One region of the Lysinibacillus pakistanensis genome, then DNA from elsewhere that is predicted to be linked to it. Evidence: a T-box and tRNA genes for the amino acid it is inferred to sense, from the RefSeq annotation. Region 1 holds a T-box; the other regions hold tRNA genes.

Evidence for each region. The T-box of region 1 lies ahead of tyrS (tyrosine--tRNA ligase). A T-box ahead of a tRNA ligase gene usually reads a tRNA of that ligase, here a tRNA-Tyr.
Region 2: it encodes a tRNA-Tyr, which carries the amino acid that the T-box ahead of tyrS (tyrosine--tRNA ligase) is inferred to sense. The anticodon was not compared.
Region 3: it encodes a tRNA-Tyr, which carries the amino acid that the T-box ahead of tyrS (tyrosine--tRNA ligase) is inferred to sense. The anticodon was not compared.

The regions. Positions count from the first base shown of each region.
Region 1 is NZ_CP126101.1:3,943,666-3,953,862, forward strand. Features, by position in the region: gene QNH24_RS19670 (hypothetical protein) at 1-165, opposite strand, end outside; gene QNH24_RS19675 (CPBP family intramembrane glutamic endopeptidase) at 257-1,108, opposite strand; gene QNH24_RS19680 (TetR/AcrR family transcriptional regulator) at 1,111-1,698, opposite strand; gene QNH24_RS19685 (hypothetical protein) at 1,868-2,242, shown strand; gene QNH24_RS19690 (iron-containing alcohol dehydrogenase) at 2,630-3,835, shown strand; gene QNH24_RS19695 (cobalamin-binding protein) at 4,217-5,026, shown strand; gene tyrS (tyrosine--tRNA ligase) at 5,217-6,485, opposite strand; T-box leader at 6,556-6,764, opposite strand; gene QNH24_RS19705 (transglycosylase domain-containing protein) at 6,867-9,941, shown strand; gene QNH24_RS19710 (NAD-dependent epimerase/dehydratase family protein) at 10,113-10,197, shown strand, end outside.
Region 2 is NZ_CP126101.1:272,926-283,122, forward strand. Features, by position in the region: gene QNH24_RS01280 (SLC13 family permease) at 1-972, shown strand, start outside; rRNA gene QNH24_RS01285 (16S ribosomal RNA) at 1,380-2,931, shown strand; rRNA gene QNH24_RS01290 (23S ribosomal RNA) at 3,240-6,167, shown strand; rRNA gene rrf (5S ribosomal RNA) at 6,235-6,350, shown strand; tRNA gene QNH24_RS01300 (tRNA-Val) at 6,363-6,438, shown strand; tRNA gene QNH24_RS01305 (tRNA-Asp) at 6,443-6,518, shown strand; tRNA gene QNH24_RS01310 (tRNA-Thr) at 6,526-6,601, shown strand; tRNA gene QNH24_RS01315 (tRNA-Tyr) at 6,608-6,691, shown strand; tRNA gene QNH24_RS01320 (tRNA-Trp) at 6,696-6,769, shown strand; tRNA gene QNH24_RS01325 (tRNA-His) at 6,815-6,890, shown strand; tRNA gene QNH24_RS01330 (tRNA-Gln) at 6,900-6,974, shown strand; tRNA gene QNH24_RS01335 (tRNA-Lys) at 6,990-7,062, shown strand; tRNA gene QNH24_RS01340 (tRNA-Arg) at 7,217-7,293, shown strand; tRNA gene QNH24_RS01345 (tRNA-Pro) at 7,305-7,381, shown strand; tRNA gene QNH24_RS01350 (tRNA-Ala) at 7,396-7,471, shown strand; tRNA gene QNH24_RS01355 (tRNA-Ser) at 7,485-7,577, shown strand; tRNA gene QNH24_RS01360 (tRNA-Phe) at 7,582-7,657, shown strand; tRNA gene QNH24_RS01365 (tRNA-Gly) at 7,664-7,737, shown strand; tRNA gene QNH24_RS01370 (tRNA-Ile) at 7,744-7,817, shown strand; tRNA gene QNH24_RS01375 (tRNA-Asn) at 7,825-7,901, shown strand; tRNA gene QNH24_RS01380 (tRNA-Glu) at 7,903-7,974, shown strand; gene QNH24_RS01385 (nitroreductase family protein) at 8,390-9,016, opposite strand; gene QNH24_RS01390 (winged helix-turn-helix transcriptional regulator) at 9,146-9,523, shown strand; gene QNH24_RS01395 (nitric oxide synthase oxygenase) at 9,966-10,197, shown strand, end outside.
Region 3 is NZ_CP126101.1:4,452,532-4,462,728, forward strand. Features, by position in the region: gene QNH24_RS22185 (serine hydrolase domain-containing protein) at 1-631, shown strand, start outside; gene QNH24_RS22190 (TetR/AcrR family transcriptional regulator) at 891-1,469, opposite strand; gene QNH24_RS22195 (MFS transporter) at 1,703-2,896, shown strand; gene QNH24_RS22200 (hypothetical protein) at 3,124-3,348, opposite strand; tRNA gene QNH24_RS22205 (tRNA-Leu) at 3,517-3,597, opposite strand; tRNA gene QNH24_RS22210 (tRNA-Cys) at 3,645-3,718, opposite strand; tRNA gene QNH24_RS22215 (tRNA-Gly) at 3,727-3,801, opposite strand; tRNA gene QNH24_RS22220 (tRNA-Gln) at 3,807-3,882, opposite strand; tRNA gene QNH24_RS22225 (tRNA-His) at 3,892-3,967, opposite strand; tRNA gene QNH24_RS22230 (tRNA-His) at 4,010-4,085, opposite strand; tRNA gene QNH24_RS22235 (tRNA-Trp) at 4,098-4,171, opposite strand; tRNA gene QNH24_RS22240 (tRNA-Tyr) at 4,185-4,268, opposite strand; tRNA gene QNH24_RS22245 (tRNA-Thr) at 4,276-4,351, opposite strand; tRNA gene QNH24_RS22250 (tRNA-Phe) at 4,358-4,433, opposite strand; tRNA gene QNH24_RS22255 (tRNA-Asp) at 4,447-4,522, opposite strand; tRNA gene QNH24_RS22260 (tRNA-Met) at 4,527-4,601, opposite strand; tRNA gene QNH24_RS22265 (tRNA-Val) at 4,629-4,704, opposite strand; tRNA gene QNH24_RS22270 (tRNA-Glu) at 4,722-4,796, opposite strand; tRNA gene QNH24_RS22275 (tRNA-Ser) at 4,824-4,915, opposite strand; tRNA gene QNH24_RS22280 (tRNA-Asn) at 4,921-4,997, opposite strand; rRNA gene rrf (5S ribosomal RNA) at 5,014-5,129, opposite strand; rRNA gene QNH24_RS22290 (23S ribosomal RNA) at 5,245-8,172, opposite strand; rRNA gene QNH24_RS22295 (16S ribosomal RNA) at 8,389-9,940, opposite strand.

The sequences.
Region 1 (10,197 bases):
TTTAGAAACTAACTTTTCAAATTGTTCTTTCCTGTCTAAACAATATCGTAATTCTCCTTCTGTAGCAGTTCTCTCAGTTGAAGAAAGCTTTTTATCTGTAAGCTTAAACTGTAAATAGGTCAACTTATTTAGAAGAATCGAATAATCTTTTAACCAAAATGACATGACCTCACCACTTCTTATTCGCATTTTTCAACACTTTCACAAAAACACCTACCGAAGTAAGTGTTTTAACTACAACAATGCCTTATCAATTTTAGAAATTAACTGATTGCGCACCATACCCGCTCCTCATTTTTTTTCGTTTCACCCGCAATAACCATCCAACTACGAGATATAGACAAGTAGTTAAAATCCCTGCAGATGGGGAAACGAGAAATTCTTTTCCCTGAGCAAGTTTGATATAGCCATCGAGAATAAGTGGATTAACAAGTGCATCCTCAGTCATATGCATAAGGACAAGCGGCCATATACTCCTTGTCATTAAGTAAATTTCTGTGTACATCACTGTCCAGCAAATCATCGTGACGATACCTATTATTGTAAATAGCCATCTATTGACAGGAAGTACACTGATGATATCACTCTCTGATAAAAACACAAGAAAGTACGGGATATGCCATGCACCCCAAACACCACCAACAATTAGATAGAGCCAAAAATCATTCAACTTTAAATTTGAAAGCTTACTTGTCAGATAACCTCTCCATACGGATTCCTCGAAAAAGTTTTTAACGAATTGAATAAGTAATCCACTAAGAAACACAGATAATACAGTGCTTAGATTAAAGGCTGAAAAGTCCATCCAGTTGAATACATAGCTAATTAAAAGTACTAAAGTTGTGACTGCTGGATAAATGAAAAGTGCAATGACATACCATTTTAAATTGCCCTTAAAATTAGGCAATAAGCCTATATCCCGCCAGCCATCTCCTGCAAAGGAACGTAACAGGATGGTTGCAAGCAGCGGAGATATGAGCCAAATTCCCATACCAAGAGTATCTCCCTGAGGCTGCTCTGGAATCAATTTATCCACTAAAACACCAAACCAACCACACAGTAACACAACAACAATAAAGATCATTATGTTTCTCCGGGATGTTTTCATCTTCAATTAACCTCCTTGTTTTCAAGTATCGAAAGAATCCACATAGGATTAGGACAAGGCGTTTCTGGATGTAACGCAATATATTGAGCAATTCCTTGTATAGAACACCAAAATGACACTGCAAGGGCTTCTGGATTCCCTTGCCTGATTTCACCTAACAATTGTCCCTTTTCAATTAAAGGGATACTCCGTTCTATCAATTTGTCTGCCTCAGAAAGCATTTCCTTTAAATCCTCTGATAAGTGTTCAAGATGCTGGGCATTTTCCATCAATACAAACATTTTTGCAGCAGATGGATTTGTACAAATCATATTAAATAACTCCTCAACAACTACCTTAAACGTGTCCAATGGTGATTCATCAGCAAAGTGAAAATCCATTTTAAGTCGGTCACAGCCTATTCGAATAAGCTCTTCATAAAGTTTTTCCTTAGAGTCGAAATAATGAAAAAGCAATCCTATACTCATATCAGCAGCTTTGGCAATATCGGCAACCTTTGTTTCCCCATATCCCTTCCTTATAAACAAATCCAGTGCAGATGTTAAAATAACGGCCTTTCGTTGCTCCTTCTGTTCATGTCGTAATGACATTGTAAGCACCCCTTCATTAAAAATATATTCATTGAAATAATATTCAATGAATATTTAAAAATCCCTGCAAAAATATCTACTAAACGAAAAATTTTTTAAGAAGCTAATGGAACTTTTTTGTTTGAAATAAGTCAAATGTAGGAAATATTCAAAGTAAAAGGAGGATAATATGAAGCTTGATGAATTAGTTATGCTGATCTTAATTTATAGTGGACTAATGACATTTTTCATTGTTCCATTTGATAGGAATAAACCTTTTGAACATCCCTGCTCTTTTTCAACGCTTTTCAGAGAAAATCTAATGCGGCTCATTTTCCATAAAAAGACGCTATTTGCGGTTATATTTTTGATTCTCCTATTAACAGGTATTTGGTTTGGCTTTAAACAACAGGAATACCATATCAACGCTCATAGTGGAAATCCACCTATTCATACAAATACAACAGCAATTTTTTATATGTGTGGATTATTCCTCTATACAATTGTTCTATATTTACTACTTGCATTGACTACAACTTTTAAAGCTCAAAAAAATAACCATTAATTCATCTAAATAATGACAATTTTATGTACATTAAAATAGTAATTGCATAAGGAAAAACAACTTAAACACTATCATTATAATCAATATAAAATATCAGTTTTTTACTATGTATTCCAGCTTGATTTTAGAACCAATTCCTCAAAAAATATATTTTACTTTTATAAAAAAACATTTAAAAAGTGTATTAAAATCAATATCCCTAGGTAATCCAATTGTACAGCCATCAATAAAATGGTTCATCTTTTTTGTAAAATAACAACTTGGTAAAACGGGGATATTTTAACAAAAATATGAGTTGAACTTTCATAAAAAATAGAATACGATGAATTTCGAAAGATGGTTCACCATCATTCAAGCAATAACAATTTTTTTAAAGGGGTTGGAAATATGTCAGACGTTCTAAAGCAATTTGTAATGCCGAAAACAAACTTATTTGGACCTGGAGCAATTCAAGAAGTTGGTAAACGCTTAAATGATTTAGAAGTGAAAAAGACATTAATCGTAACAGATGAGGGCTTACACAAATTAGGTCTCTCTGAACAAATTGCTAACATCATTACAGCTGCTGGAATTGATGTAGCAATTTTCCCGAAAGCAGAACCAAATCCAACAGATCAGAACATTGAAGATGGTATTGCAGTGTATCATGCAGAAAACTGTGATTCTATTGTTTCTCTTGGAGGAGGAAGTGCCCACGATGCAGCGAAAGGTATCGGACTTATTGCTTCGAATGGTGGACGTATTCATGATTATGAAGGCGTTGACAAATCACAAAACCCACTAGTACCATTAATCGCAATTAATACGACTGCTGGTACAGCTAGTGAGATGACTCGTTTCACGATTATCACGGATACTGCTCGTAAGGTGAAGATGGCGATTGTGGACAAACATGTTACGCCGCTTTTGTCTATTAATGATCCAGAGTTAATGATTGGCTTACCTCCTGCTCTAACTGCAGCAACTGGTTTAGATGCCTTAACACACGCAATCGAATCATTTGTGTCGACAAATGCAACACCAATTACGGATGCATGTGCTGAAAAGGTACTTCAGTTAGTTCCAGAATATTTGCCGCGTGCCTATGCAAATGGTGCGGATTTAGAAGCACGTGAACAGATGGTGTATGCTCAATTTTTAGCGGGTATGGCATTTAACAATGCTTCACTTGGTTACGTACATGCCATTGCACATCAATTAGGCGGCTTCTATAACCTTCCACATGGTGTATGTAATGCCATTTTATTGCCACATGTTTGCCGCTTCAACTTAACAGCTCGTACTGAACGTTTTGCAACAATTGCTGAGTTATTAGGTGAAAATGTTGAGGGACTAAGTAAACGTGATGCTGCTGAAAAGGCGATTGAAGCTATAGAAAAATTATCAAATGATTTAAATATCCCTAGTGGCTTCCGTGAGTTAGGTGCGAAGGACGAAGATATTGAAATTTTAGCGAAAAACGCAATGTTAGATGTTTGCGCTGCAACAAACCCACGTAAAGCAACGTTAGAAGATATTAAACAAATTATTACAAATGCAATGGGTCCAGTAACGAAAAAAGAAGAATCACTGGAAGCTGTTGCACTTTCATAAAAACAATTACTCGGTATGTCTCTTGCAGGCATACCTTTATTTATCTCGATTTAGCATTTACCGTGTGAAAGCGCAGCGACAGCAAAAAATGTTTCTATACTGAAAGCGAAGCATTAGGTACATAATACCCCCACCTCTATAGACAACGAGATAAATACAATTTTTCCCCTATTCAGCAGGATAACAAACGTCCGTTGAAATAGAGAAACTCAGGCAAAGATCATCACATTCTGGAGGGATCGACTGTGTTGACCTAAAGCCACAGCGGATGTTGAAGGGGAGCTTTTCAAGGGAGCTCGAAAAAACCCTGAAGCATTTGCTCATTGTGTGTATCGCCTATACTCGCTATACTTTTCTTAAAAACAATGGGGGTATAGGGATATGCGTTTAATTTCAATTTGTCCTAGTAATACTGAGCTTGTAGCGTATTTAGGTTTGCTGGATCAGCTTGTTGGTGTTGATGATTTTTCTGATTGGCCATTAGCAGTGAAAGACTTGCCCCAGCTCGGACCAGATTTATCGATTAATATGGATGCATTAGAGGCACTACAACCAGATCTTGTACTCGCATCCTTAAGTGTCCCTGGCATGGAAAAGAATATTGAAGCATTACAAGCTAGAAATATACCACATATTGTGTTTAATGCTAATTCCTTAGAGGAAATTGCACAGGATATTCATACTTTAGGCAAAGCATGTGGTGTTGAGGGCCGCGCTAAAAACATAGCTGAGAGTTATTTACAATGTATTGAACACTTACGTTCTATTGCTCAAACAGTTGCTAAAAGACCTACCCTTTATTGGGAATGGTGGCCAAATCCTATTTTTACTGCTGGGAAATTAAACTGGCTAACTGAAATTAGTGCTATTGCTGGTGGTCAAAATTGTTTTCAGGATGTAGCATTAGCTAATGTGCAAACTGATTGGACAGATGTAGTACAACGTAATCCTGACTATATTTTGATGGCTTGGGTAGGTGTAGCCTTTGAGCGAATTCAACCAGCAAATTTATTGAAACGTCCTCATGCGCAGGAGCTACAAGCCGTTCAATTACAACAACTTCATGTGATGGAGGAATGGCTTTATTGTCGCCCATCCCCGCGTCTACTAGAGGGAGCATTAAAGCTAGCTAAATTGCTTCATCCTGAGAATTATGAAGATGTAGAACTTCCAATTTTTTTAAATAATTAAAGCAAAATATCCTTCTGAAGGGCACAGGGAAAACTGGTGTATTACAAAGCTTAAAACGTGACGCTTAAGAATGTACAGTAATTATGAAAAAATAATTAATCCAAATCCTCAACTGAACGATAAAAAAAGGTCGATTTGCATCACATTTCTGTGGCAAATCGACTTTTTCAGGGTTTTGATTATTTTTTAATTAAACAAACTTCACCATATGATATTTTTTCTTCCCACGACGTACAATGCTAAATGCGTCCTCTAAACGATCCTTCCCATCAATTACATAACCTAAATCAGTGACCTTTTCACCGTTCACACTAATTGCTCCATTCGTAACATCCTCACGAGCTTGACGTTTTGAAGGTGAGATAGCCGCTTCCACCAGTAAGTCCACAATGTTTTTATCTTCTTTTGCCATTTCAATAGAAGGAACATCTTTAAAAGCATCCTTCATTTCCTCAGCAGAAAGTGCTTTTAAATCTCCTGAGAATAATGCAGCTGTAATGCGAATGGCTTGATCTAATGCTTCTTGACCATGAATTAAGCGAGTCATTTCTTCAGCTAGTGCTTTTTGTGCCTTACGTAAATGAGGTTCCTCTTCTACAGATACAGCTAATGCTTCAATTTCTTCTCGAGAAAGGAATGTGAAGATTTTTAGGTATTTTACAACGTCAGCATCCGCAGCATTAATCCAGAATTGGTAGAACTCGTATGGAGATGTTTTTTTGCCATCCAACCATACAGCGCCACCTGCTGTTTTACCAAATTTTGTACCATCTGCTTTCGTTACTAAAGGAATTGTTATACCAAAAGCTTTCGTTTCTTCCTCATGTGTTTTACGAATCACTTCTAAACCTGTTGTAATATTCCCCCACTGGTCAGAGCCACCTACTTGAATACGACAGTTGTAATTGTTGTATAAATGATTGTAATCAATACCTTGAATTAAAGTATACGCAAACTCAGTAAATGAAATCCCTGTATCAAGGCGTGATGCAATCGTATCCTTCGCAAGCATGTAGTTAACGTTAATTAATTTCCCGTAATCACGTAAAAATTCAATCGTGTTCATTTCGCCAATCCAGTCACGGTTATTCACTAATTGTGCGCCATTGCCATCTTCAGCAAAATCAAAAATACGCTCTAATTGCCCACGAATACCCTGAACATTTTTATCAATTTGTTCAACCGTTTGCAATTGACGTTCCTCTGAACGACCAGATGGATCACCAATCATACCTGTCGCCCCACCCACTAACAAAATTGGACGGTGACCAGCTTTTTGAAAGCGGCGTAGCGTTAAAAGAGGGACAATATGTCCAATATGCATAGAATCAGCAGTTGGATCAACACCACAGTATAATGAAACCGACTGTTCATCTAAAAGTTTAGCCATTCCTTCAGCATCGGTTTGTTGATATAGCAGCCCACGCCATTCTAGATCTTGCAATAATTCGTTCGTCATTTTTATTCCTCCTAAGTTTTAATATCTCGTGTAGGGAGAACAAAAAAGTCCCTACACGCAAACAATTGCATGCAGGGACGTTAAATTGTAAATTAACGCGGTACCACCCAGCTTGAAGATGTCATCCATCTTCCACTTCATTCAACCGCCTTTATCGCAGGCGCGCACGTCTAAGCTCCAAGCACGTAATTCATCTCTACACTATGACCAGCTTTCACCAACCGCTGGCTCTCTAAACAGGGAATATAGAAACTACTGCAAGCTCTTCTTCACTAGAAAACTATAAGCATTATTCTATACGATTCTTTTTGATTGTCAATAACTATGTTCGAGCCAAATCAATATGTGCTATAATAAACAAGATTTTAGGAGGTCGATACATTGAAAGATTGGATTGAGAAAATCAATGCAAAGATCGATGAATTAATTCAACAAAAATGGATGAAGAGATTACGTATTTCAGGTAGTGTTACCTGGAACTTATTTTTACTATTTTTAGTCTTTGCATTGGTAGGCACTGTATTTGCCGGTTCAGTGGGTGCCGGCTATTTTGCTTCTCTCGTAAAAGAAGAACCTTTACGCTCTAAGAAAGATTTACGAGAGCTTATTTTTAACTATGACTCTACCAGTGAGATTTATTTTGCCAATGATATTTATATCGGGAAATTGCGAACTGATTTAGATCGTCGTGAAACAACACTTAATAATGTGTCACCTGATGTTATTAATGCCGTTCTCGCAACAGAAGATGAATACTTCCGTGAGCATAATGGGATTGTGCCAAAGGCTGTTATTCGAGGATTGCTTCAGGATGTTACAAACTCTGCAACACAAACAGGTGGCTCTACATTAACACAACAACTTATAAAAAACCAAGTATTAACAAATGAAGTATCCTATGAACGTAAAGCAAAAGAACTTTTACTTGCTATGCGATTAGAGCACTTTATGACAAAGGATGAAATTTTAGAGGCCTATTTAAACATTATTCCTTATGGTCGTAATGCGTCAGGGCGAAATATTGCAGGAGTTGAGACGGCAGCTGAAGGTATATTTGGTGTCAAAGCAAAAGATTTAACGCTACCTCAAGCGGCGTACATAGCAGGTATTCCACAAGCACCTTTTGCCTATACACCTTTTACAAATAAAGGTGTACTTAAAAGTGAAGAAGCACTTCAACCTGGCATTGATCGTATGAAAACCGTCCTTTATCGTATGAAGGATGCAGGTTACATTGATGAAGCTCAGTATCAAACAGCACTAAACTATGACATCAAAGCAGACTTCCGTTCACCTGAAATGCGCCCAGAAGACCGCTATCCATGGTTAACATATGAGCTGGAAAGTCGGGCAACAGATATTATTGCTGAAAAACTAGCAGCGGAAGATGGAATTGATCCTGAACGCTTAAAGAATGAAGAAAAATTAAAAGATAAGTACAAGATTCTAGCAGATCGTGATGTCCGCTCTAAAGGCTATCGTATTTATTCAACAATCAATAAAGATATGTACGATGCCATGCAAAAAGCAGCAGAAAACTTTAAATATTATGGTCATACGTATACAGGAAAAGATAAAGATCCTGTAACAGGTGAAGAAATAGATGTAGAAATGCCAGTACAGGTAGGAAGTATTTTAATTGAAAATACTACTGGCCGTATTTTAAGCTTTGTAGGTGGTCGTGACTTTAAAACAACTGAAGTAAACCATGCAACACAGGCATTCCGCCCAAACGGTTCAACAATGAAGCCATTACTTGTTTATGCACCAGCTATTGAATATGGTGTAATTGGCGCAGGTAGTCCATTAGTTGACGTAAAATTCTCTATCGGCAAATGGAGTCCTAAAAACTATATTACAAGTGATGAGCGTGGCTTAATTCCTGCACGTGAAGCGTTAGCAGACTCACAAAACTTGTCAGCCTTACGTTTATACAATGATATTATTAATAAACGTCCTGCTGATTACTTAGCAAAAATGGGCTTTACTAAATTAGCCCCTAATGATTATACAAACCTTTCAACAGGAATTGGCGCATTAGAAATAGGAACAACTGTAGAAGAAAATACAAATGCCTTTGCAACCTTTGCAAATGGTGGTCAGTTCATTGATGCCTACATGATAGATAGAATTGAGGATCAAGAGGGAAATATCGTTTATAAACATGAAGCTGAACCTGTACAAGTTTACAGTCCTGAAACCTCTTATATCGTTACAGATATGCTACGAGATGTTTTAACAAAGGGAACAGGTACAATGGCAAAAAACACGCTAAAATTCTCTGCCGATTTCGCTGCAAAAACAGGTACTACACAAGAGTATAAAGATGTATGGCTAGTTGGCTATAACCCAAATGTATCATTGGGTGTATGGTTGGGCTATGATAAACAAAAAACTTTATATGCATTTAACAATACGTATTTGCAGCCTAGTGTGCGCATAAACAAGCTATGGGGAACATTAATGAATTCGGTCTATGATGTTGATCCGCAATTAATAGCCCCTAAAACAAGATTTAAGCAGCCAAAAAATGTTGTGTCTGCTTCATTCTGTGGTATTTCTGGCTTAGCACCTTCAGCAGCATGTTCGAGCGCTGGACTTGTGCGATCTGACTTGTTTAACGCAAAAGTCTTTTTACCTTCCCAACCTGATGATAGCCTTGCTTCTTCAAGTGTTGTAACGATCAAAGGGAAAACATATAATGCTCTCCCTAGCACACCGCCGGAATTTGTAAAAACAGGTGGCGCAGGTATTAATCAAGCATTTATAAAACGCATGCTTGGACGACTTGGTGGTAACCCTGCTAGTCTACTACCTAAAAATTCGACATTATCGAATTCATCTGTTTCAGCGGTTGACTTCCCAGCAGATGGCAACCCACCAGCAGCAGTAACTGCATCGATTAATGGCAACACATTATCTTGGTCTGGCTCTTCCAATGATGTTGTTGGTTACCGAATATATAATGTGACAAACGGTGGTCATACGCTTGTCAATTCAGTGCTTGAATCAACTCAAAGCATAACAGTTGCAAGTGGACAAGCCTACGTTGTTGTTGCTGTAGATATCACAGGTTTAACCTCTCCACAATCAAATGTGGTTTCAACTGGAGGAAGTGAGGATGAACCTGATCAAGAGGGCGATCAAGAGACAATTCCTCCAATTACGCCACCTGAGGATGGTACTGGCAATAATGGCAATGGCTCTGGGAATGGAACCGGTGGTAATAACGGGAATGGATCTAATAATGGCAATGGTTCCAGCAGTAATGGCAACGGCTCAAACAATGGCAATAATGGCAATAATGGCAATAATGGCAATAACGGCAATGGTACGGGCAATGGAAATAATGGCAACAGCTCAAATAACGGCAATGGCTCTGGAAACAACGGGAATGGAAATAATGGAGGAGACAACGGTAATACAACTCCACCACCTGAGACTCCGACTCAATAATTGCCTTAACTAAGCGCTTTGTCATCTTCTGAAAAATGATGCCAGCGTTCCATCCTTTGAAGCTTTCAAACTAATATTTAAATAAACAGACTTCCTACAAGCACTTTTGCATTGTAGGAAGTCTATTTTTTTGTCATGATAAAGAGGACTACTAATAAGGGGTGGAAAAGTATGAACATATTGGTAATAGGCGGTACACGTTTTTTTGGAAAAAAGCTTGTTGAGCTATGTCTTCAAAATGGACACACTGTTACGA
Region 2 (10,197 bases), 1.6 Mb from region 1:
TATGTTCAAGGAGAAGAAGAGGACATCAGCCGTTTCGTTGAAGATTATCATCTTGAGATGCAAGGGTTAGTTGAAGGAGAGGCCGATGAATTGGTATCAAAGCATCTCGGTATTGCAGAGGTATTGCTCACACCAAATTCAAGCTTTATCAATGAAACGGTTAGCTCTCTTGGCTTCCGAGAAAAATACAACCTAAACATTATTGGTATTAACCGAAAAGGTGGATATAAGCTTCAAGATATGATTTCGCACAAGTTAAAATTTGGAGATGCTATTTTAGTACAAGGCGCATGGGATGAAATTCTTTTGTTAGCAAGAGAGACCCAGGATGTCGTAGTTGTTGGCCAACCAAAGGAGCATGCAAGTGTAGCAGCAGCTACAGGTAAAGCTGGTCTTGCGGGTATTATTATGCTATTCATGATTATTTTAATGGCATTCGAAATTTTTCCAGCTGTTATTTCTGTAATGATTGGTGCAGTTCTGATGATATTAACCGGTTGTTTAAGAAATATGGAAGATGCCTATAGCAATATGAATTTTGAAAGCATTGTGTTAGTGGCTGCAATGCTTCCAATGGCGACAGCATTAGAAAAAACAGGTGGTATGGCTATTTTATCTGATGGTATCATCAATGCCCTCGGCGATTTTGGACCCTATGGAGTGCTCATTGGTGTTTATATTTTGACAGCAGTTTTTGGTCAATTTATTAGTAATACGGCAACTGCTGTATTGTTTGCACCTATTGCCATGAGTGCTGCGATTGCAATGGATGTTAGCCCAACAACCTTTATGATTGCAGTAGCAGTAGCAGCAAGCATGGCCTTTGCTACACCGATTGCATCCCCTACCAATGCGCTGGTAATGACAGCGGGAGGCTACAAATTTATGGATTTTGTAAGAATAGGAATTCCATTACAGATTGTTATGTTTATTGTAATGATGATAGCCATCCCGTTCTTTTTCCCATTTTAAAAACTCGGTTTTTATTACCGAGTTTTTTTGTTCGTTCTTCCTAAAAAACTATTAATTTTTTATCAAGAAATATGATAAAATTATATTTTAGTTAGCGGTATTACATTAAGATAATTCGAGTGAAACCAAAAATAATATGTAGTTATTAATATAGGAAGTTTTTCTACTTTAATAAAAAAGCTAAATTTTTTTCTGTAAAAGTGTTGACCTTTTTAAAAAAGGGGTGTAATATTATACAAGTCGCCACGGTGACACGCTGAAATAAAGCAAAACATGAACCTTGAAAACTGAACAAGCAAAACGTAATCAATATAGTTTTTAGTAGCTAGCTTTTGCTAGTGAACAAAACAAAAATTTTGGACATCAAAATTGATGCCAGCAAAACAATTTGAGCTAATCAAATTTCTTTTATGGAGAGTTTGATCCTGGCTCAGGACGAACGCTGGCGGCGTGCCTAATACATGCAAGTCGAGCGAACAGAGAAGGAGCTTGCTCCTTTGACGTTAGCGGCGGACGGGTGAGTAACACGTGGGCAACCTACCCTATAGTTTGGGATAACTCCGGGAAACCGGGGCTAATACCGAATAATCTATGTCACCTCATGGTGACATACTGAAAGACGGTTTCGGCTGTCGCTATAGGATGGGCCCGCGGCGCATTAGCTAGTTGGTGAGGTAATGGCTCACCAAGGCGACGATGCGTAGCCGACCTGAGAGGGTGATCGGCCACACTGGGACTGAGACACGGCCCAGACTCCTACGGGAGGCAGCAGTAGGGAATCTTCCACAATGGGCGAAAGCCTGATGGAGCAACGCCGCGTGAGTGAAGAAGGTTTTCGGATCGTAAAACTCTGTTGTAAGGGAAGAACAAGTACAGTAGTAACTGGCTGTACCTTGACGGTACCTTATTAGAAAGCCACGGCTAACTACGTGCCAGCAGCCGCGGTAATACGTAGGTGGCAAGCGTTGTCCGGAATTATTGGGCGTAAAGCGCGCGCAGGCGGTCCTTTAAGTCTGATGTGAAAGCCCACGGCTCAACCGTGGAGGGTCATTGGAAACTGGGGGACTTGAGTGCAGAAGAGGAAAGTGGAATTCCAAGTGTAGCGGTGAAATGCGTAGAGATTTGGAGGAACACCAGTGGCGAAGGCGACTTTCTGGTCTGTAACTGACGCTGAGGCGCGAAAGCGTGGGGAGCAAACAGGATTAGATACCCTGGTAGTCCACGCCGTAAACGATGAGTGCTAAGTGTTAGGGGGTTTCCGCCCCTTAGTGCTGCAGCTAACGCATTAAGCACTCCGCCTGGGGAGTACGGTCGCAAGACTGAAACTCAAAGGAATTGACGGGGGCCCGCACAAGCGGTGGAGCATGTGGTTTAATTCGAAGCAACGCGAAGAACCTTACCAGGTCTTGACATCCCGTTGACCACTGTAGAGATATAGTTTCCCCTTCGGGGGCAACGGTGACAGGTGGTGCATGGTTGTCGTCAGCTCGTGTCGTGAGATGTTGGGTTAAGTCCCGCAACGAGCGCAACCCTTGATCTTAGTTGCCATCATTTAGTTGGGCACTCTAAGGTGACTGCCGGTGATAAACCGGAGGAAGGTGGGGATGACGTCAAATCATCATGCCCCTTATGACCTGGGCTACACACGTGCTACAATGGACGATACAAACGGTTGCCAACTCGCGAGAGGGAGCTAATCCGATAAAGTCGTTCTCAGTTCGGATTGTAGGCTGCAACTCGCCTACATGAAGCCGGAATCGCTAGTAATCGCGGATCAGCATGCCGCGGTGAATACGTTCCCGGGCCTTGTACACACCGCCCGTCACACCACGAGAGTTTGTAACACCCGAAGTCGGTGAGGTAACCTTTTGGAGCCAGCCGCCGAAGGTGGGATAGATGATTGGGGTGAAGTCGTAACAAGGTAGCCGTATCGGAAGGTGCGGCTGGATCACCTCCTTTCTAAGGATTATTTCGGAATACAAACCTTGGGTTTGTAAGATTACGTTTTGTGTTCAGTTTTGAAGGTTCATTCTTTTTCGAATGAAATACTTCAAAACTTGTTCTTTGAAAACTGGATAAAACGACATTGAAATTGTAACAAACACATTTATTTTTTAAGTTTTTTTATAGGCTTAATAACATAATAAAGGTTTCAAGACACGAGCAGTTCTAGGAAGCAATCGAGTGAGTGAAGGAGCGTACTTAAGTACGTGACTGATTGAACGAGTGAAGCTGACAACGAAATGCGATGTGTATTGAAAGCTGTAGGTTAAGTTATTAAGGGCGCACGGCGAATGCCTTGGCACTAGGAGCCGAAGAAGGACGGCACTAACACCGATATGCTTCGGGGAGCTGTAAGTGAGCTTTGATCCGGAGATTTCCGAATGGGGGAACCCACTACGTTTAATCGCGTAGTATCTTGACGTGAATACATAGCGTCTTGAAGGCAGACCCAGGGAACTGAAACATCTAAGTACCTGGAGGAAGAGAAAGAAAAATCGATTCCCTGAGTAGCGGCGAGCGAAACGGGAAGAGCCCAAACCAAGAGGCTTGCCTCTTGGGGTTGTAGGACACTCTATACGGAGTTACAAAAGAGCGAGTTAGATGAAGCGACTTGGAAAGGTCCGCCAGAGCAGGTAAAAGCCCTGTAGTCGAAAGTTCGTTCTCTCCAGAGTGGATCCTGAGTACGGCGGAACACGTGAAATTCCGTCGGAATCCGGGAGGACCATCTCCCAAGGCTAAATACTACCTAGTGACCGATAGTGAACCAGTACCGTGAGGGAAAGGTGAAAAGCACCCCGGGAGGGGAGTGAAAGAGATCCTGAAACCGTGTGCCTACAAGTAGTTAGAGCCCGTTAATGGGTGATAGCGTGCCTTTTGTAGAATGAACCGGCGAGTTACGATTACGTGCGAGGTTAAGCTTTAGAAGGCGGAGCCGCAGCGAAAGCGAGTCTGAATAGGGCGAAATAGTACGTGGTCGTAGACCCGAAACCAGGTGATCTACCCATGTCCAGGGTGAAGGTAAGGTAACACTTACTGGAGGCCCGAACCCACGCACGTTGAAAAGTGCGGGGATGAGGTGTGGGTAGCGGAGAAATTCCAATCGAACTTGGAGATAGCTGGTTCTCTCCGAAATAGCTTTAGGGCTAGCCTCGTGATGAGAATACTGGAGGTAGAGCACTGTTTGGACTAGGGGGCCATCCCGGTTTACCGAATTCAGACAAACTCCGAATGCCAGATATTTATACACGGGAGTCAGACTGCGAGTGATAAGATCCGTAGTCAAAAGGGAAACAGCCCAGACCACCAGCTAAGGTCCCAAAGTAATCGTTAAGTGGAAAAGGATGTGGCGTTGCACAGACAACCAGGATGTTGGCTTAGAAGCAGCCATCATTTAAAGAGTGCGTAATAGCTCACTGGTCGAGTGACGCTGCGCCGAAAATGTATCGGGGCTAAACGATTCACCGAAGCTGTGGATTGACATCTACGATGTCAGTGGTAGGAGAGCGTTCTAAGTGCGTTGAAGTCAGACCGGAAGGACTGGTGGAGCGCTTAGAAGTGAGAATGCCGGTATGAGTAGCGAAAGACGGGTGAGAATCCCGTCCACCGTATGACTAAGGTTTCCTGAGGAAGGCTCGTCCGCTCAGGGTTAGTCGGGACCTAAGCCGAGGCCGATAGGCGTAGGCGATGGACAACAGGTTGATATTCCTGTACCACCTCCTCACCGTTTGAGAAATGGGGGGACGCAGTAGGATAGGGTAAGCGCGCCGTTGGTTGTGCGCGTCCAAGCAGTAAGGCGTGTGTGTAGGCAAATCCGCACACTGTAACGTTGAGCTGTGATGGCGAGTCCGTATGGACGAAGTTCCTGATTTCACACTGCCAAGAAAAGCCTCTATCGAGGTGAGAGGTGCCCGTACCGCAAACCGACACAGGTAGTCGAGGAGAGAATCCTAAGGTGTGCGAGAGAACTCTCGTTAAGGAACTCGGCAAAATGACCCCGTAACTTCGGGAGAAGGGGTGCTCTTGAGCGTGCAAGCGCATGAGAGCCGCAGTGAATAGGCCCAGGCGACTGTTTAGCAAAAACACAGGTCTCTGCAAAACCGTAAGGTGACGTATAGGGGCTGACGCCTGCCCGGTGCTGGAAGGTTAAGAGGAGTGGTTAGCGCAAGCGAAGCTGCGAATTGAAGCCCCAGTAAACGGCGGCCGTAACTATAACGGTCCTAAGGTAGCGAAATTCCTTGTCGGGTAAGTTCCGACCCGCACGAAAGGCGTAACGATCTGGGCACTGTCTCAACGAGAGACTCGGTGAAATTATAGTACCTGTGAAGATGCAGGTTACCCGCGACAGGACGGAAAGACCCCGTGGAGCTTTACTGTAGCCTGATATTGAATTTTGGTACAACTTGTACAGGATAGGTAGGAGCCAGAGATCTCGGAGCGCCAGCTTCGAAGGAGGCGTCGGTGGGATACTACCCTGGTTGTATTGAAATTCTAACCCATGCCCCTTAGCGGGGCAGGAGACAGTGTCAGGCGGACAGTTTGACTGGGGCGGTCGCCTCCTAAAAGGTAACGGAGGCGCCCAAAGGTTCCCTCAGAATGGTTGGAAATCATTCGTAGAGTGTAAAGGCACAAGGGAGCTTGACTGCGAGACCTACAAGTCGAGCAGGGTCGAAAGACGGGCTTAGTGATCCGGTGGTTCCGCATGGAAGGGCCATCGCTCAACGGATAAAAGCTACCCCGGGGATAACAGGCTTATCTCCCCCAAGAGTCCACATCGACGGGGAGGTTTGGCACCTCGATGTCGGCTCATCGCATCCTGGGGCTGTAGTCGGTCCCAAGGGTTGGGCTGTTCGCCCATTAAAGCGGTACGCGAGCTGGGTTCAGAACGTCGTGAGACAGTTCGGTCCCTATCCGTCGTGGGCGTAGGAAATTTGAGAGGAGCTGTCCTTAGTACGAGAGGACCGGGATGGACACACCGCTGGTGTACCAGTTGTCTTGCCAAAGGCATCGCTGGGTAGCTATGTGTGGACGGGATAAGTGCTGAAAGCATCTAAGCATGAAGCCCCCCTCAAGATGAGATTTCCCATTACGCAAGTAAGTAAGATCCCTCAAAGACGATGAGGTAGATAGGTTCGAGGTGGAAGTGTGGTGACACATGGAGCTGACGAATACTAATCGATCGAGGACTTAACCAAAAAGTTTGAAGCATTCAATGCGCCGTTTATCCAGTTTTGAGAGAATAAATTCTTTCAATTGAATAAGTGAAGTGATGATGGCAAAGAGGTCACACCCGTTCCCATACCGAACACGGAAGTTAAGCTCTTTAGCGCCGATGGTAGTTGGGGGCTTCCCCCTGCGAGAGTAGGACATCGCTTCGCTTATTTTTTCATGGAGGATTAGCTCAGCTGGGAGAGCATCTGCCTTACAAGCAGAGGGTCGGCGGTTCGAGCCCGTCATCCTCCACCATTATGGTCCCGTGGTGTAGCGGTTAACATGCCTGCCTGTCACGCAGGAGATCGCCGGTTCGATCCCGGTCGGGACCGCCATTATTTTGCCGGTGTAGCTCAGTTGGTAGAGCAACTGACTTGTAATCAGTAGGTCGTGGGTTCGACTCCTATCGCCGGCACCATTCCTTGGAGGGGTAGCGAAGTGGCTAAACGCGGCGGACTGTAAATCCGCTCCTTAGGGTTCGGCGGTTCGAATCCGTCCCCCTCCACCATTTTAGGGGCATAGTTCAACGGTAGAATAGAGGTCTCCAAAACCTTTGGTGTGGGTTCGATTCCTACTGCCCCTGCCAGGTATTGAGGTACTCGTTCATATACAGCTGTTATCATATATAGTGGCGATTGTGGCGAAGTGGTTAACGCATCGGATTGTGGTTCCGACATTCGTGGGTTCGATTCCCATCAGTCGCCCCATTTTAAAATTGGGGTATAGCCAAGCGGTAAGGCAACGGATTTTGATTCCGTCATGCCTAGGTTCGAATCCTAGTACCCCAGCCATTCATTTTTTAGTTTGAGCCATTAGCTCAGTTGGTAGAGCATCTGACTTTTAATCAGAGGGTCGAAGGTTCGAGTCCTTCATGGCTCATCATTTTTATCTTCATTCTTTCAGTGGTTGTCCAAACACCTACTGAATGAAGATAAAGCCTCCGGCGGTCACGGATTTTCAAAGGAATGAATTGTGCATGCACAATTCAAAATCCGGACGCAATTACACCAAGGCGAAATTGATAGATACATATGCGCCCGTAGCTCAATTGGATAGAGCGTCTGACTACGGATCAGAAGGTTATGGGTTCGACTCCTGTCGGGCGCGCCATAGTATTTTTTCGGAATGTAGCTCAGCTTGGTAGAGCACTTGGTTTGGGACCAAGGGGTCGTAGGTTCGAATCCTGTCATTCCGACCATCTTTATTTTATTTGGGGCCTTAGCTCAGCTGGGAGAGCGCCTGCCTTGCACGCAGGAGGTCAGCGGTTCGATCCCGCTAGGCTCCACCATTTCAATATTTTTGGAGGTATACCCAAGTCTGGCTGAAGGGATCGGTCTTGAAAACCGACAGGCGGGTAACACCGCGCGGGGGTTCGAATCCCTCTACCTCCTCCATTTCGGGTCAGTAGCTCAGTTGGTAGAGCATTAGATTGAAGCTCTAAGTGTCGGCGGTTCGATTCCGTCCTGACCCACCATTATTTGCGGGTGTAGTTTAATGGTAAAACCTCAGCCTTCCAAGCTGATGTCGTGAGTTCGATTCTCATCACCCGCTCCAAAATGGGGGCCTATAGCTCAGCTGGTTAGAGCGCACGCCTGATAAGCGTGAGGTCGATGGTTCGAGTCCATTTAGGCCCATCATTATTCCGAAGTAGCTCAGTTGGTAGTAGCACCTGACTGTTAATCAGGTTGTCGCAGGTTCGAGTCCTGCCTTCGGAGCCACGGCCCGTTGGTCAAGTGGTTAAGACACCGCCCTTTCACGGCGGTAACACGGGTTCGAATCCCGTACGGGTCATCAAGCATGTAGCACAGTTGTGTGTTACATGCTTTTTTATATGTCAATTGATTACCTTATCAAACAAATTGCTATAGTACCTTTCTAAACGACCATTGCCAATTTTAAAGCAGCTGAGAGGAATAATCATAGTGCATCAAAAAAGTCCTCACTATGACTAAATGGAACAATGTAACAAATATACGGATTTGTAGATAGCTTATAGTCAGAGTAAATTAGTTTTGTAATTCATGGGGGTAGTATAACTAAGTACAACACAGAATGTTAATTAAGCCTTAAAACAGAAGATGAAATTTTACATATAATAAACGACCAGAACCCATTTTGAATGAGTAACTGGTCAATTTAAGATCATTGATTAAAAAAACATATTTCTTTGCCTATCTAATTTACTTAGTCGGTTGCTATTAGAACACTAAATTATTTGATTTCGATACATTACCTTATTTACATTATGCCTTACGGTCTTATGACCTGCTTTAGTACCTTTACCAATAGCTATAAGCATAACATCTAAATACCTTTCAGATATATTTAAGATATCTTTTAACTTTTTAGAATCATATCCTGACATTGTGATTGTCTCAAAACCAGCTTCATTTGCTAACAAAATTAATGACATTGAAGCAAGACTTACATCTCTAGTTAACTCTAGCTTTAGATCTTCCTTAGATTTATTTTCATAATAATTTATTGCAGCATTCGCTAGATAATCTCTTAGTGATTCATCAAAATAACCAGCTTGAAAGCCTTCTTCATGTATCTTAATAATATTTTCTTTATCGAATGCCTGATAATCTCCCAACATAACAATTAATGTTGAAGCCTCTATCACTTGTTGCTGATTAAAAGCTATAGGTAGTAATAAATTTCTTAAGTCTGGCTCATCAATAATTAAGTAACGAGTAGATTGTATATTATTACCATTAGGTGACTTACTTGCACTTTCAACTAATGAGGTTAGAATTTCTGAACTAATTTTATAACTTGGATCATAATGTCTAACTGAACGTCTTTTTTCTAAAATATTTTTTACACTCATTTTATCAACTCCGAAATTTTTATTATGTTGCAGCTTTAATTATAGTAAGCAATAATAAATAAGAAAATAACGCACTTTAAAGTGGTATAGCCACTTTAAAGTGCCTTTTTAGGAGTTAGGAGGAAACAGATGGTTAACTATAATACTGGAATCAACATTTTCATGAACATTGCAGGTGGGAAATGGAAATGCTTAATACTCTTTTTCTTGAGCCAAAAATCAGTAAGGACAAAGGAGTTTTATGAATTAATACCTGGAATTACACAAAAGGTCTTAACAGATCAATTGAAACAGTTAGAAAGAGATGGACTTGTACAAAGAGAAGTATTTAAAGAAGTACCTCCAAAAGTGGAATATAGCTTAACTGATCTAGGAAGATCATTTGTACCAGTATTAAACACAATGTGTGAATTCGGTAATAAGTATGCACGTATAAAAGGTATAGAGAAAGATCAACAAATTTATTGTGATACGTTCCTCAGTTCCCAAAACGAAAAGAAATTGTAATAGTCATTGCCACTTGTTCCTTATTTGACTTGTCTTCTATTGTTTCAAACCATACAGGAATGCTGAGGATAACATATTTTCGGAGATAGTTTTTTTACATATTGTCTCTATTTTTAATGATTATATGTAGTGAATTATTTCAGACTATGAAAAGCTTAAATGGTCCGCTCAATGATTGGAGGTAGTGTTGGGAGGAATGTCACTATTGTTTCTCGTTATATTTTAAATAAAAATGGCTACCATTATTGTTTATAAAAATTGAATTATTCCTTTCGGTATGTTTGATACATATAGTTTTTGATATCCTATAAAATTACATGAAAGCCATCATTAAATTTGAACAAACTATTTCATATATGCAATATGTATGTTTTTTCTAAAGATATTTTCGTGGTGCTTCCTGTTTTGTTCCTCTAATATGAGGGTAGGTGGAGGAATCGACATGAATATACAGGAGATACAACAGTTCTTAAATTTATATCAGGTAGAGCAAAATGAATCTGAACTTTGGTTAGAAAATAGATTACAACAGATTAGAAGTGCAGGAGACTACAGTCCAACAACAGACGAACTAATTTTTGGTGCACGGGTTGCATGGCGTAATAGCAACAAATGTATTGGTCGCCTGTTCTGGCAGTCATTACATGTATTTGATGCACGTGATGTTTTAGAGG
Region 3 (10,197 bases), 510 kb from region 1:
ATGGAATCCAAATGATATTGTTAATACGGTTAGCGGTACTGAATTAGAGTTTGCCCCAGGTAAAAGCTTTAGTTATAGTAACACTGGTTATGTGATGTTAGGACTAATTATTGAAAAAGTCAGCGGACAGCCATATGGAAATTATATAGAAGAGCATATTTTTGAGCCAAGCAACATGTTTAGTTCCATGTTCACGGTTTCTGCTGGTATACCAAAAGCGGAAGGACATGTGGAAGGGAAAATAGGACCCTTAATGCATAATTCTGCAGCGTATGCAGCTGGGGATATCATTTCTACAGTTGAAGATTTAGAACTGTTTTACAGCGCTTTGCGTAATAATGTATTGATAAGCAAAGAAACATCAGAACTGATGAGTACAACCCATGCTAAAAAATTTCCGTTTGAATATGGATATGGATGGTATACTCAAGATATCATGGGGAAAAAAGCAGTTGGACACCCAGGAGGATATCCAAGTGGCTTCCGTCATTATGTTACACGCCTAAATGACGAAGAATTAACAGTGATCGTTCTGAGCAACGAGATGACAGTGAATTCGAAAAGAATCAACCGGCATCTTACATCCATCGTTCTTCAGAAGCCAATTTGGATATGGGAAGAGAAACTTTAATTATAAAAGCCTTTTCACAAAATTTAATAAAAGATAATATAGTAAACTCAAGCCCTTCTCCCTAGAAAGGGCTTTAATTATTTTTTGTATTTGTAATTTCTGATATGAAGTGGGGCATTGAGGAACCTCAGTGGAAGGCAATTTCATTATCACACTACTACAAATAAGTATAAGCCTAGCTTAGAATAGCCTTCAGCAAAGTCACATCATTTTATTTGGAATACTTCTTGAAAATGCGATGATTAAACCTATTTTACAACTAGGTAGAACGAATTCCTTCAAAAGCGTTTAATATTAGTTGTTGTACATATGGTTCGTCCAATGTTTCACCAGTCACAAGTAATCGATAGAAGATAGGACCATAAATTAAATCAATACAGATATCAATGTTGATACTTTTTTTCAATTCACCGCGTTGAATTCCTTTTTCAAAAAGACTCCTTGCTTCAAGTCGGCGGGGATGGAAATATCGAGCACGATAGGCATCTGCCAATCCTGCATCAAACTGTCCTTCACCTAATAACTGTGTAATGATAGTCCCCTCTCGACTCGTCAAAAACATGGTTAAGTTTGTGGCGTGAATTAGAATATCATTGTACGCCGAACCAGTATCAGGCACGGGCAATCTTTCAGAGGCAGCATATAGGAAACCATCCATCACTACTGCAGCCTTGTTTGGCCACCATTTATAAATAGTTGCTTTACTCACTTGGGCATAATCAGCGATTTTATCAACTGTGACAGCTTGAAATCCATTTTCCAACAATAATTCATAAGATGCGGAAAGGATTGACTTTTGTGCTTCTAAATTACGTGGTCTGCCTCTTTTTCCATTCATCATAGATACCACCTTTCTTCCAAAATTAATAAACTGTATGTTCAGTATATCAATTATTTAGAAAAACAGAAAGTTGAAATTACCTATTTACAAAACTATACGTTCAGTATATCATATGGTTAATTATTTAATATACTAAACGTTCAGTATTATAAAATAATCAACTATCTTATGGAGAAAACTACACGACGTTTTAATTATTAATTGTTAAACACTACAAGGAGTTGTATAAAATGGTGGATACTAAGAAACAAACAATTGAAAAAAACATTCCTTCGTGGTTAACCATTCTTTTGGCTACCGCATGTGGTATCATTGTTGCTAATTTGTATTACGCGCAACCCTTAGTTGGGGTAATTAGCTCATCAATCGGGTTGTCAGCAAACAGTTCTGGCTTAATCGTTACGTTAACACAAATCGGTTACGTTGCCGGTTTGCTATTTATCGTGCCTTTAGGAGATATTCTTGAAAATCGGAAGCTGATTGTCTCATCTTTACTTATCACCGCAGTCGCCCTTGCTACTACAGTAATGACGAAACAGATTTTGTTGTTCTTAGTCGCTTTGTTTGTCATAGGTTTAGGTTCGGTAGCTACGCAAGTACTCGTACCTTTTGCATCATATCTTGCTTCCGATTCCTCACGTGGCCGTGTTGTCGGCAATGTCATGAGCGGTTTGTTACTTGGAATTATGCTCTCACGCCCTTTATCAAGCTTAGTTGCTGACTTTCTTGGCTGGCATGCAATATTCATTTTGTCTGCCATAACTATTTTGGTTTTAGCTATTGTACTTTCTAAGGTGTTACCTACAAGAAAGCCTTCAGCGGATACACACTATATAGCGCTGCTCGGATCTATGTGGCATTTGTTACGAACAACCCCGATATTACGCCGTCGTGCAGCATATCATGCAGGTGTATTTGCATCTTTTAGTTTGTTTTGGACAACAGTTCCACAACTGCTAACTAGCCCTGCCTTTCATTTTTCTCAGAAAGAAGTTGCGATATTCGCGCTTGTTGGGGTCGCTGGTGCAGTAGCCGCGCCTATTGCAGGACGAATTGCTGATCGTGGCTTAACTAGACCTGCAACCGGAATAGCACTTCTTACAGTCGTTATTTCCCTTTTATTGCCACTTATTATTCAAACTAGCTCACCTATTGGAATAGCTGTTCTAGTAGTTTCATCCCTATTGTTAGATGCTGGGGTATCCGCAAATCTTGTGCTTAGCCAACGTGCGCTTTTCTCGTTGAACCCCGAAGTTCGTAGTCGTCTTAATGGACTATTCATGGCAATTTTCTTTTTTGGTGGTGCAATCGGGTCAGCAATCGGGGGATGGACCTATGCGATTGGAGGATGGAGTACTGCATTATGGCCTGGAATAATTTTCCCTATATTTTCTGTTTTTTATTTTGCCACAGAGAAGAAGTAATTCTAAGATAGTTTTAAAGAACCTTTATCATTACTTAAACAAAAAAAGCGAATTGGAATTACTATCTTCCAAAAACGCTTTTTTCTTATTCAAATCAAACTAATATTTTTTTATTTCTACTCCGAAAGTTGAAGCATTCGAAACCTTTACAGAAATGTATAATGAGTAGTGATTAACATCTCATATTGCATAAGTACAACTATTTCGTCATAAGCTAACCTGAGCTTTTAGTTTATTCTTTTTTTATATTTAATATATCTTTCAAGTGTAAGGAAATAATGATTTTTTGAATTTGGAAATTCTTTTTCAATAGCTTTTTTTAGAGTGTTAGTCATTTTATCTTCTCCATTATACAACCCTCTATTGATAATACCGTTAAAACGCCCTACATAGTCCTTTGCAGAACTTTCGCTAATGTTATACTCCTGCATCAAATAATCCTTAAACTCCATCTTCATCCCCCTTTAAAAGAATTCTACTCATAAAACCCTTTTTGGATAACAGCTTGTATAAAACAAAACCAATTCTTATCGTTTTCTAAGGAAATATAAAAAGCTCATAAACCCTATCATATCAAGGTTTATGAGCTTTCTTAACTTTTTTAATAATTAATCTAAAGATACCGGTGGTCGGGGTCGAACCGACACTCCAAAGGAACACGATTTTGAGTCGTGCGCGTCTGCCAATTCCGCCACACCGGCATAATGGAGATAAAAAAAATCGGATACACCGATTAACAAAAATAATATGGAGGCGGCAACCGGATTTGAACCGGTGATAAGGGTGTTGCAGACCCGTGCCTTACCACTTGGCTATGCCGCCATCATATTTGGAGCGGAAGACGAGGTTCGAACTCGCGACCCCCACCTTGGCAAGGTGGTGTTCTACCACTGAACTACTTCCGCAAAAATGGCTGGGGTACTAGGATTCGAACCTAGGGAATGACGGAATCAAAATCCGTTGCCTTACCACTTGGCTATACCCCAAAATTTTTATGGGGCGACTGATGGGAATCGAACCCACGAATGCCGGAACCACAATCCGGTGCGTTAACCACTTCGCCACAATCGCCATAATTATATTTTATTGGATTTTTATTAATTTTATAGAAAATGGGGCGACTGATGGGAATCGAACCCACGAATGCCGGAACCACAATCCGGTGCGTTAACCACTTCGCCACAATCGCCATAAAATTAATTGGCAGGGGCAGTAGGAATCGAACCCACACCAAAGGTTTTGGAGACCTCTATTCTACCGTTGAACTATGCCCCTATTACAATAAAACTGGTGGAGGGGGACGGATTCGAACCGCCGAACCCTAAGGAGCGGATTTACAGTCCGCCGCGTTTAGCCACTTCGCTACCCCTCCGGGAAAATGGTGCCGGCTATAGGAATCGAACCCACGACCTACTGATTACAAGTCAGTTGCTCTACCTGCTGAGCTAAACCGGCAAAATATGGTGGGTCAGGACGGAATCGAACCGCCGACACTTAGAGCTTCAATCTAATGCTCTACCAACTGAGCTACTGACCCATATTTTTAAAAATGGCGGTCCCGACCGGGATCGAACCGGCGATCTCCTGCGTGACAGGCAGGCATGTTAACCGCTACACCACGGGACCATTTTGGTTGCGGGGGCCGGATTTGAACCAACGACCTTCGGGTTATGAGCCCGACGAGCTACCACTGCTCCACCCCGCGATAATAATATACTATTTATAAATTTAATGGTGGAGGATGACGGGCTCGAACCGCCGACCCTCTGCTTGTAAGGCAGATGCTCTCCCAGCTGAGCTAATCCTCCGTTTCTGGGTATTAACATGGTGACCCCTACGGGATTCGAACCCGTGTTACCGCCGTGAAAGGGCGGTGTCTTAACCACTTGACCAAGGGGCCTTCGTTTGGAATAAAATCGTAAAGTGCTGGCGGAGAGTAAGGGATTTGAACCCTTGAGACAGTGTTAACCGCCTACACGATTTCCAATCGTGCTCCTTCGGCCACTCGGACAACTCTCCAAGAATGGCTCCGAAGGCAGGACTCGAACCTGCGACAACCTGATTAACAGTCAGGTGCTACTACCAACTGAGCTACTTCGGAATAATTTTAGTATATAGCCTAGCAACGTCCTACTCTCACAGGGGGAAGCCCCCAACTACCATCGGCGCTAAAGAGCTTAACTTCCGTGTTCGGTATGGGAACGGGTGTGACCTCTTTGCCATCATTACTAGACTATTTGAAAGACAATACCTATTATAACATATTTTATCATAATGACAAGTATCTTATAAATAGTTTTTATTCTTTCAAAACTGGATAAACGGCGCATTGAATGCTTCAAACTTTTTTGGTTAAGTCCTCGATCGATTAGTATTCGTCAGCTCCATGTGTCACCACACTTCCACCTCGAACCTATCTACCTCATCGTCTTTGAGGGATCTTACTTACTTGCGTAATGGGAAATCTCATCTTGAGGGGGGCTTCATGCTTAGATGCTTTCAGCACTTATCCCGTCCACACATAGCTACCCAGCGATGCCTTTGGCAAGACAACTGGTACACCAGCGGTGTGTCCATCCCGGTCCTCTCGTACTAAGGACAGCTCCTCTCAAATTTCCTACGCCCACGACGGATAGGGACCGAACTGTCTCACGACGTTCTGAACCCAGCTCGCGTACCGCTTTAATGGGCGAACAGCCCAACCCTTGGGACCGACTACAGCCCCAGGATGCGATGAGCCGACATCGAGGTGCCAAACCTCCCCGTCGATGTGGACTCTTGGGGGAGATAAGCCTGTTATCCCCGGGGTAGCTTTTATCCGTTGAGCGATGGCCCTTCCATGCGGAACCACCGGATCACTAAGCCCGTCTTTCGACCCTGCTCGACTTGTAGGTCTCGCAGTCAAGCTCCCTTGTGCCTTTACACTCTACGAATGATTTCCAACCATTCTGAGGGAACCTTTGGGCGCCTCCGTTACCTTTTAGGAGGCGACCGCCCCAGTCAAACTGTCCGCCTGACACTGTCTCCTGCCCCGCTAAGGGGCATGGGTTAGAATTTCAATACAACCAGGGTAGTATCCCACCGACGCCTCCTTCGAAGCTGGCGCTCCGAGATCTCTGGCTCCTACCTATCCTGTACAAGTTGTACCAAAATTCAATATCAGGCTACAGTAAAGCTCCACGGGGTCTTTCCGTCCTGTCGCGGGTAACCTGCATCTTCACAGGTACTATAATTTCACCGAGTCTCTCGTTGAGACAGTGCCCAGATCGTTACGCCTTTCGTGCGGGTCGGAACTTACCCGACAAGGAATTTCGCTACCTTAGGACCGTTATAGTTACGGCCGCCGTTTACTGGGGCTTCAATTCGCAGCTTCGCTTGCGCTAACCACTCCTCTTAACCTTCCAGCACCGGGCAGGCGTCAGCCCCTATACGTCACCTTACGGTTTTGCAGAGACCTGTGTTTTTGCTAAACAGTCGCCTGGGCCTATTCACTGCGGCTCTCATGCGCTTGCACGCTCAAGAGCACCCCTTCTCCCGAAGTTACGGGGTCATTTTGCCGAGTTCCTTAACGAGAGTTCTCTCGCACACCTTAGGATTCTCTCCTCGACTACCTGTGTCGGTTTGCGGTACGGGCACCTCTCACCTCGATAGAGGCTTTTCTTGGCAGTGTGAAATCAGGAACTTCGTCCATACGGACTCGCCATCACAGCTCAACGTTACAGTGTGCGGATTTGCCTACACACACGCCTTACTGCTTGGACGCGCACAACCAACGGCGCGCTTACCCTATCCTACTGCGTCCCCCCATTTCTCAAACGGTGAGGAGGTGGTACAGGAATATCAACCTGTTGTCCATCGCCTACGCCTATCGGCCTCGGCTTAGGTCCCGACTAACCCTGAGCGGACGAGCCTTCCTCAGGAAACCTTAGTCATACGGTGGACGGGATTCTCACCCGTCTTTCGCTACTCATACCGGCATTCTCACTTCTAAGCGCTCCACCAGTCCTTCCGGTCTGACTTCAACGCACTTAGAACGCTCTCCTACCACTGACATCGTAGATGTCAATCCACAGCTTCGGTGAATCGTTTAGCCCCGATACATTTTCGGCGCAGCGTCACTCGACCAGTGAGCTATTACGCACTCTTTAAATGATGGCTGCTTCTAAGCCAACATCCTGGTTGTCTGTGCAACGCCACATCCTTTTCCACTTAACGATTACTTTGGGACCTTAGCTGGTGGTCTGGGCTGTTTCCCTTTTGACTACGGATCTTATCACTCGCAGTCTGACTCCCGTGTATAAATATCTGGCATTCGGAGTTTGTCTGAATTCGGTAAACCGGGATGGCCCCCTAGTCCAAACAGTGCTCTACCTCCAGTATTCTCATCACGAGGCTAGCCCTAAAGCTATTTCGGAGAGAACCAGCTATCTCCAAGTTCGATTGGAATTTCTCCGCTACCCACACCTCATCCCCGCACTTTTCAACGTGCGTGGGTTCGGGCCTCCAGTAAGTGTTACCTTACCTTCACCCTGGACATGGGTAGATCACCTGGTTTCGGGTCTACGACCACGTACTATTTCGCCCTATTCAGACTCGCTTTCGCTGCGGCTCCGCCTTCTAAAGCTTAACCTCGCACGTAATCGTAACTCGCCGGTTCATTCTACAAAAGGCACGCTATCACCCATTAACGGGCTCTAACTACTTGTAGGCACACGGTTTCAGGATCTCTTTCACTCCCCTCCCGGGGTGCTTTTCACCTTTCCCTCACGGTACTGGTTCACTATCGGTCACTAGGTAGTATTTAGCCTTGGGAGATGGTCCTCCCGGATTCCGACGGAATTTCACGTGTTCCGCCGTACTCAGGATCCACTCTGGAGAGAACGAACTTTCGACTACAGGGCTTTTACCTGCTCTGGCGGACCTTTCCAAGTCGCTTCATCTAACTCGCTCTTTTGTAACTCCGTATAGAGTGTCCTACAACCCCAAGAGGCAAGCCTCTTGGTTTGGGCTCTTCCCGTTTCGCTCGCCGCTACTCAGGGAATCGATTTTTCTTTCTCTTCCTCCAGGTACTTAGATGTTTCAGTTCCCTGGGTCTGCCTTCAAGACGCTATGTATTCACGTCAAGATACTACGCGATTAAACGTAGTGGGTTCCCCCATTCGGAAATCTCCGGATCAAAGCTCACTTACAGCTCCCCGAAGCATATCGGTGTTAGTGCCGTCCTTCTTCGGCTCCTAGTGCCAAGGCATTCGCCGTGCGCCCTTAATAACTTAACCTGCAGCTTCCAATAAAAACTATCGAAACCTTTTTAATGTTATTAAGCCTATAAAAAACTTAAAAAATAAATGTGTTTGTTACAATTTCAATGTCGTTTTATCCAGTTTTCAAAGAACAAGTTTTGAAAGTATTTCATTCGGAAGAATGAACCTTCAAAACTGAACGCAAAACGTAATCTTACAAACCCAAGGTTTGTATTCCGAAAATATCCTTAGAAAGGAGGTGATCCAGCCGCACCTTCCGATACGGCTACCTTGTTACGACTTCACCCCAATCATCTATCCCACCTTCGGCGGCTGGCTCCAAAAGGTTACCTCACCGACTTCGGGTGTTACAAACTCTCGTGGTGTGACGGGCGGTGTGTACAAGGCCCGGGAACGTATTCACCGCGGCATGCTGATCCGCGATTACTAGCGATTCCGGCTTCATGTAGGCGAGTTGCAGCCTACAATCCGAACTGAGAACGACTTTATCGGATTAGCTCCCTCTCGCGAGTTGGCAACCGTTTGTATCGTCCATTGTAGCACGTGTGTAGCCCAGGTCATAAGGGGCATGATGATTTGACGTCATCCCCACCTTCCTCCGGTTTATCACCGGCAGTCACCTTAGAGTGCCCAACTAAATGATGGCAACTAAGATCAAGGGTTGCGCTCGTTGCGGGACTTAACCCAACATCTCACGACACGAGCTGACGACAACCATGCACCACCTGTCACCGTTGCCCCCGAAGGGGAAACTATATCTCTACAGTGGTCAACGGGATGTCAAGACCTGGTAAGGTTCTTCGCGTTGCTTCGAATTAAACCACATGCTCCACCGCTTGTGCGGGCCCCCGTCAATTCCTTTGAGTTTCAGTCTTGCGACCGTACTCCCCAGGCGGAGTGCTTAATGCGTTAGCTGCAGCACTAAGGGGCGGAAACCCCCTAACACTTAGCACTCATCGTTTACGGCGTGGACTACCAGGGTATCTAATCCTGTTTGCTCCCCACGCTTTCGCGCCTCAGCGTCAGTTACAGACCAGAAAGTCGCCTTCGCCACTGGTGTTCCTCCAAATCTCTACGCATTTCACCGCTACACTTGGAATTCCACTTTCCTCTTCTGCACTCAAGTCCCCCAGTTTCCAATGACCCTCCACGGTTGAGCCGTGGGCTTTCACATCAGACTTAAAGGACCGCCTGCGCGCGCTTTACGCCCAATAATTCCGGACAACGCTTGCCACCTACGTATTACCGCGGCTGCTGGCACGTAGTTAGCCGTGGCTTTCTAATAAGGTACCGTCAAGGTACAGCCAGTTACTACTGTACTTGTTCTTCCCTTACAACAGAGTTTTACGATCCGAAAACCTTCTTCACTCACGCGGCGTTGCTCCATCAGGCTTTCGCCCATTGTGGAAGATTCCCTACTGCTGCCTCCCGTAGGAGTCTGGGCCGTGTCTCAGTCCCAGTGTGGCCGATCACCCTCTCAGGTCGGCTACGCATCGTCGCCTTGGTGAGCCATTACCTCACCAACTAGCTAATGCGCCGCGGGCCCATCCTATAGCGACAGCCGAAACCGTCTTTCAGTATGTCACCATGAGGTGACATAGATTATTCGGTATTAGCCCCGGTTTCCCGGAGTTATCCCAAACTATAGGGTAGGTTGCCCACGTGTTACTCACCCGTCCGCCGCTAACGTCAAAGGAGCAAGCTCCTTCTCTGTTCGCTCGACTTGCATGTATTAGGCACGCCGCCAGCGTTCGTCCTGAGCCAGGATCAAACTCTCCATAAAAGAAATTTGATTAGCTCAAATTGTTTTGCTGGCATCAATTTTGATGTCCAAAATTTTTGTTTTGTTCACTAGCGAAAGCTAGCTACTAAAAACTTTATTGATTACGTTTTGCTTGTTCAGTTTTCAAGGTTCATTATTTAGTCGTTTTTTCAGCGACTTCTTTATATTAACATCACACTCGATCTCTGTCAATCACTTTTTAAAAAAGTTTTCTTGAAGCTATCAAGTTTTGTTATGTCTTAGCGACAATTAATATA